Regions from separate parts of the Streptomyces sp. NPDC008163 genome, predicted to be linked through region 1. Evidence: predicted binding sites of a transcription regulator. Region 1 holds the regulator's gene; each other region holds the start of a gene.
What was found. The regulator HrcA, encoded in region 1, represses chaperone genes, less so after heat shock. The targets are predictions, from matches to a motif close to TTNGCACTCNGNNNNNCNGAGTGCNAA.

Region 1 (2,265 bases):
CGACCGTACCGAAGCCCTGGCACTGCGGGCAGGGACGGGAGGTCATGACCTGGCCCAGGAAGGACCGGGTGACCTGGGAGACCTCACCGCGGCCGCGGCACATGTCGCAGGTCTGCGCCGAGGTGCCGGGGGCCGCGCCCTCGCCGCTGCACGTGGTGCAGACGACGGCGGTGTCGACCTGGATGTCCTTGGTGGTGCCGAAGGCCGCCTCGGCGAGGTCGATCTCCAGCCGGATCATGGCGTCCTGGCCGCGCCGGGTGCGCGAGCGGGGCCCGCGCTGCGACGACGTACCGAAGAACGCGTCCATGATGTCCGAGAAGTTGCCGAAGCCGCCCTGGCCGAAGCCGCCCGCGCCGGCGCCGCCGGACTGCGAGAGCGGGTCGCCGCCGAGGTCGTAGACCTGCTTCTTCTGCGCGTCCGAGAGGACCTCGTAAGCGGCGTTGATCTCCTTGAACCGCTCCTGGGTCTTCGGATCGGGGTTGACGTCCGGGTGCAGCTCGCGGGCGAGCCTCCGGAATGCCTTCTTGATCTCGTCCTGGGAAGCGTCGCGGCGCACGCCGAGTACGGCGTAGTAGTCCGTGGCCACTTACGACTCCGCCAGGATCTGTCCGACGTAACGTGCCACTGCGCGTACCGCTCCCATCGTTCCGGGGTAGTCCATGCGGGTCGGTCCGACCACGCCGAGTTTGGCGACTGCCTCGTCGCCCGAACCGTAGCCGACCGCGACGACGGACGTGGAGTTGAGGCCCTCGTGGGCGTTCTCGTGCCCGATGCGTACGGTCATGCCCGAGTCCTTGGCCTCGCCGAGCAGCTTCAGCAGCACGACCTGTTCCTCCAGTGCTTCGAGCACCGGCCGGATCATCACGGGGAAGTCGTGCCCGAAGCGGGTGAGGTTGGAGGTGCCGCCGATCATCAGCCGCTCCTCCGTCTCCTCGACGAGCGTTTCGAGCAGGATCGAGAGGACGGTGGACACGGTTCCCCGGTCCTCGCTCTCGAAGGATTCCGGGAGGTCCTGCACCAGCTGCGGGACGTCCGCGAACCGGCGCCCCACCACCCGGCTGTTGAGCCGGGCCCGCAGATCGGCGAGCGAGGTCTCACCGAACGGCGCCGGGCAGTCCACCAGCCGCTGTTCGACCCGGCCGGTGTCCGTGATGAGCACGAGCATCAGCCGCGCCGGGGCCAGGGACAGCAGCTCCACATGCCGCACCGTCGAACGGGTCAGCGAGGGGTACTGCACGACGGCGACCTGCCGGGTCAGCTGCGCGAGCAGCCGTACGGTACGGCCCACGACGTCGTCCAGGTCGACCGCGCCGTCGAGGAAGTTCTGGATGGCGCGGCGCTCGGGCGAGGAGAGGGGCTTGACGCCCGCCAGCTTGTCCACGAAGAGCCGGTAGCCCTTGTCCGTCGGGATGCGCCCGGCACTGGTGTGGGGCTGGGCGATGAAGCCCTCCTCCTCCAGCACCGCCATGTCGTTGCGGACGGTCGCCGGGGAGACCCCCAGCTTGTGCCGCTCCGTGAGCGCCTTGGAGCCGACGGGCTCCTCGGTCCCGACGTAGTCCTGGACGATCGCGCGCAGCACTTCGAGTCTGCGTTCGCTGAGCATCGCGCGCACACCTCCAGCTGTCCACGTCGGCGTTCCCGGGCCGTTCCCGGGATTCCTCCTGGCACTCGGTGCGTACGAGTGCCAGCGATCCCCGGCCAGTGTACGGCGACGGGGTGGTGCCCTAGCAAGGGCGACCGGCCACGCTACCTCGCTGCCGCGCAGGTCGCTGCCGATAGCGTCGCCGCATGGATGTCTCCTGGGAAGAGTTCGGATGGGAGCGGCTGGGTCACGGAACGGGCCGCCGGCGCCTTCCGGTCTGGGACGCGACGGCCCTGCTGGTGGCAGGCCCGGACGGGGTGCTGCTCTGCGACACCGGCTCGTCCCTGCGCGAGGGCGCGGAACTGCGCACCCAGGCCGAGGCGCTGCTCGGCCGGAGGGTGACGCACATCGCACTCAGTCATCCCCACTTCGATCATGTGCTGGGCACGGCCGCGTTCGCCGGGGCACGGGTGTACGGCTCCGAGGGCACGGCACAGCTGCTGCGGCGCGGGGCCGGCGAGCTGTACGCGGACGCGGTGGCCCAGGGGCTGCCCGCGGCGGACGCGGCCGAATCCGCCGATGTGCTGGTGGCCCCGCGCCACGAGGTGCGCGGGGAGCTGACGGTGGATCTGGGCGGCGGCCGGGAAGTGGTCCTGGTGGACGTGGGCGCCGCGCACAGCGGC
Region 2 (2,265 bases), on a different contig from region 1:
GAAGAAGCCGCACCTCACGACCCGCAAGGGCTTCGAGGTCTCGGGCCAGGACGACTCGCTGCCGCCGGTCTTCACCCGGGTCCCCACCACGGACAAGGTCGTCTTCCTGACGATGGACGACGGGGACGACAAGGACCCCGAGCTGCTGAAGATGATGTCGGAGCTGAACATCCCGTACAGCGCCTTCCTCACCGACTACCTGGTGCGCGACGACTACACGTACTTCAAGGACGCCCAGTCGCGCGGGACCGTGCTCGGCAACCACACGCTCAACCACCGCTATCTGCCGGGCCTTTCGCACGACGAGCAGAAGCGCGAGATTTGCGGCCAGCAGGACATCCTGGAGGAGCAGTTCGGCAAGCGGCCCCGGCTCTTCCGGCCGCCGTACGGCAACTACAACACCGACACGCTGAAGGTCGCCAAGTCCTGCGGCATCACCGCCGTGCCGCTCTGGGAGGCGGAGGCGTTCCCCGACCACATGGAGTGGCGCGAGGAGGACCGGAAGCTGCACCCCGGCGACATCATCCTCACGCACTTCCGGGGCGAGGCGGACTGGAAGGGCAGCATGCCCGACCTGGTCCGGTCCGTCATGAAGGTCATCACGGACCAGGGCTACTCCGTGGCCCGCCTGGAGGACTACGTATAGGAAGCGGCGTACGCGCGGGCGTTTCCGGGCTCCGGGTGCGCGTCCTCGTGGGCGCGGTGCCAGGCCGTCAGCGTGAGCACCAGCAGCAGGCATGCGCCGAGCAGCTGGACGACGCCCGCGATCGGCAGCCCGTGGCGCAGCAGCACCACGCCGATCACGCAGGCCGCCACCGTGACGGCGGCGAGGACGAGAGTGCCGGACCAGTCCATCCCGGGCGGTCCGGCCTCCGCCATGTCCGGGTTCGGCGGCCGGGGGTCGGAGCCCGTGTACGCGTAGAAGAGGACCGCGCCGAGCACTCCCTCCAGCGCGATGAGCAGTACCCCGAGCACCACGTCGAGGCAGCCGGTCAGCACGGGGCCGGGGCGCGAGGGGGCCGGGGGGCCGGAGCTTCGTATGCGCATGACGACACCGTCCACCGGAACGGTCCGGGCGGCTCCCGCGTTGTCCCTACGGTGTCCGGAACGTTGTACGGCCGCAGCCGTACGGAGGGGCGGGCGGCTCCCGGGTACGCCACGAGGGGCGTGAATTGGCACTCCGCTTGACCGAGTGCTAATCGCGGTCATAGTCTCAGTGCTGGCACTCCCCGATGGAGAGTGCCAGCAGTACTGCGCGACCGGCAGGTCCGGCACCCGCGACGACGGGCCCACCTGGTCGCCACCCCAAAGACTGTTAAACCCCGTGAGATCTCCGAAGGGGGAGACCGGATCGTGTCGACCGCCAGCTCCAAGGTTGCGATCAAGCCGCTCGAGGACCGCATCGTGGTCCAGCCGCTCGACGCCGAGCAGACCACGGCCTCCGGCCTGGTTATCCCGGACACCGCCAAGGAGAAGCCCCAGGAGGGCGTCGTCCTGGCCGTGGGCCCGGGCCGCTTCGAGAACGGCGAGCGCCTGCCGCTCGACGTCAAGACCGGCGATGTCGTGCTGTACAGCAAGTACGGCGGCACCGAGGTGAAGTACAACGGCGAGGAGTACCTCGTCCTCTCGGCGCGCGACGTCCTCGCGATCATCGAGAAGTAATTCACCCACGTTTGCTTCTGTTCTGCGCCCCTGGCCCCCTGCGAACCAACAGCCGGGCGGCAGGGGCGCAGTTCTTGTTTTGAGAGGAACAGTTCAGCTCCATGGCGAAGATCCTGAAGTTCGACGAGGACGCCCGTCGCGCCCTTGAGCGCGGCGTCAACAAGCTTGCCGACACGGTCAAGGTGACGATCGGCCCCAAGGGCCGCAACGTCGTCATCGACAAGAAGTTCGGTGCCCCCACCATCACCAACGACGGTGTCACCATCGCGCGCGAGGTCGAGCTGGACGACCCGTACGAGAACCTCGGCGCCCAGCTGGTGAAGGAGGTGGCGACCAAGACCAACGACGTCGCGGGTGACGGCACCACCACCGCCACCGTCCTCGCCCAGGCGCTCGTCCGCGAGGGTCTGCGCAACGTCGCCGCCGGCGCCTCCCCGGCCGCCCTGAAGAAGGGCATCGACGCCGCGGTCAAGGCCGTGTCCGAGGAGCTCCTCGCGACCGCCCGCCCGATCGACGACAAGTCCGACATCGCCGCCGTGGCCGCGCTCTCCGCGCAGGACCCGCAGGTCGGCGAGCTCATCGCGGACGCGATGGACAAGGTCG
Region 3 (2,265 bases), on a different contig from region 1:
CGACCCCGGACGGTGCCGGCGTCTCGATCATTCCCGCAGTGGCCGGCGGCTGCTGAGCCCAAGGCTCCGTAGCGTCACCGCAATTGCCCCCTCCGCGAGAGAAGCGGAGGGGGCAATTCTGCATGGTTGAGCGGGGTAGAGTGTGGGAAGTCCCCTTCGCTGCCCGTGCGCCTCGCATATGAGAATGCGCCGCGACACGATCAGAAGCAGCCAATGTGCGTGTGCCTCTTGTGCCTTAAGTCGCCTTTGTGGGGCCCGACTTGCCCCGCAAGCTCATGAATTCCTCATATTCGGGCGATCGGCGCTGCGCAGAATTGTCGTCCGATTGACCTGTCGCACAGGGCAGTTGGGCAGATACATTCAGCCGCGGTCGACGCGCTTCGGCGCACACACGTTACAGGGGAGTTAGGCATGGCTCAGGGCACCGTCAAGTGGTTCAACGCGGAGAAGGGGTACGGCTTCATCGCGGTCGACGGTGGTGCGGATGTATTCGTCCACTACAGCGCGATCCAGATGGACGGGTACCGCACCCTCGAAGAAGGTCAGCGGGTCGAGTTCGAGATCTCGCAGGGCCAGAAGGGGCCGCAGGCGGACATGGTCAAGCTCGCCGTCGGCTGAGCCCGGCACGGCACGTCGGCCGCGACGCCACGCACGTACGAAGGGTCCGTACCCATAGGGGTACGGGCCCTTCGCGTGTCCGGGGTCGGCCGAGTGTCGCCGGGGTTGTCCACACTCCGGCCGGGGGCGCTTGCGCCCTCCCGTCGCCCGACCACCACCCCTCAAGGAGCCTTCGGCGCTTGCACTCAACGGGGTCGAGTGCTAATCATTGGGCTTAGCACTCTCCAGGTGAGAGTGACAGAATTTTGGACCGGGCCGGTGAGGCCCGCACGCCGGGCGGGGAAGGAACCGCACGGCACGCAGGCCGTCCGTCGCGGGCGCCACTCGGTCCGGAGCAATCCACCCCTGTCCGGGAGGACCACTTCACATGGCCAAGATCATCGCGTTCGACGAGGAGGCCCGGCGCGGTCTCGAGCGCGGCATGAACCAGCTCGCCGACGCCGTCAAGGTCACCCTTGGCCCCAAGGGTCGCAACGTCGTCCTCGAGAAGAAGTGGGGCGCCCCCACGATCACCAACGATGGTGTGTCCATCGCCAAGGAGATCGAGCTGGAGGACCCGTACGAGAAGATCGGTGCGGAGCTGGTCAAGGAGGTCGCCAAGAAGACGGACGACGTCGCCGGCGACGGTACGACCACCGCCACCGTTCTCGCCCAGGCGCTCGTCCGCGAGGGCCTGCGCAACGTGGCCGCGGGTGCGAACCCGATGGCTCTCAAGCGGGGCATCGAGAAGGCCGTCGAGGCCGTCTCCGCCGCCCTCCTGGAGCAGGCCAAGGACGTGGAGACCAAGGAGCAGATCGCTTCGACCGCCTCCATCTCCGCCGCCGACACCCAGATCGGCGAGCTCATCGCCGAGGCCATGGACAAGGTCGGCAAGGAAGGCGTCATCACCGTCGAGGAGTCCCAGACCTTCGGTCTGGAGCTGGAACTCACCGAGGGCATGCGCTTCGACAAGGGCTACATCTCGGCGTACTTCGCCACCGACATGGAGCGCATGGAGTCGTCCCTCGACGACCCGTACATCCTGATCGTGAACTCCAAGGTCAGCAACGTGAAGGACCTCCTTCCGCTGCTGGAGAAGGTCATGCAGTCGGGCAAGCCGCTGCTGATCATCGCCGAGGACGTCGAGGGCGAGGCCCTGTCGACCCTGGTCGTGAACAAGATCCGCGGCACCTTCAAGTCCGTCGCCGTCAAGGCCCCGGGCTTCGGCGACCGCCGCAAGGCCATGCTCGGTGACATCGCCATCCTCACGGGCGGCACCGTCATCTCCGAGGAGGTCGGCCTCAAGCTGGAGAACGCCGGTCTCGACCTGCTCGGCCGCGCCCGCAAGGTCGTCATCACCAAGGACGAGACGACCATCGTCGACGGCGCCGGTGACAGCGACCAGGTCCAGGGCCGCGTCAACCAGATCCGTGCCGAGATCGAGAACTCCGACTCGGACTACGACCGCGAGAAGCTCCAGGAGCGCCTGGCGAAGCTGGCCGGCGGCGTGGCCGTCATCAAGGCCGGTGCCGCGACCGAGGTCGAGCTGAAGGAGCGCAAGCACCGCATCGAGGACGCGGTGCGCAACGCCAAGGCCGCCGTCGAGGAGGGCATCGTCGCCGGTGGTGGCGTGGCTCTGCTCCAGGCTTCCGCCGTCTTCGAGAAGCT

Region 2: a site for HrcA is predicted at 1,173-1,199, ahead of groES (co-chaperone GroES). Genes of this name have one in related genera too.
Region 3: a site for HrcA is predicted at 797-823, ahead of groL (chaperonin GroEL). Genes of this name have one in related genera too.

What each region holds. Positions count from the first base shown of each region.
Region 1 covers NZ_JBIBHG010000007.1:161,103-163,367, forward strand. The annotation lists gene dnaJ (molecular chaperone DnaJ) at 1-586, opposite strand, end outside; gene hrcA (heat-inducible transcriptional repressor HrcA) at 587-1,603, opposite strand; gene ACFZAT_RS17715 (MBL fold metallo-hydrolase) at 1,789-2,265, shown strand, end outside.
Region 2 covers NZ_JBIBHG010000001.1:317,204-319,468, forward strand. The annotation lists gene ACFZAT_RS01640 (polysaccharide deacetylase family protein) at 1-646, shown strand, start outside; gene ACFZAT_RS01645 (DUF6234 family protein) at 637-1,047, opposite strand; gene groES (co-chaperone GroES) at 1,354-1,662, shown strand; gene groL (chaperonin GroEL) at 1,764-2,265, shown strand, end outside.
Region 3 covers NZ_JBIBHG010000017.1:49,324-51,588, reverse strand. The annotation lists gene ACFZAT_RS30400 (MoaD/ThiS family protein) at 1-56, shown strand, start outside; gene ACFZAT_RS30395 (cold-shock protein) at 412-618, shown strand; gene groL (chaperonin GroEL) at 986-2,265, shown strand, end outside.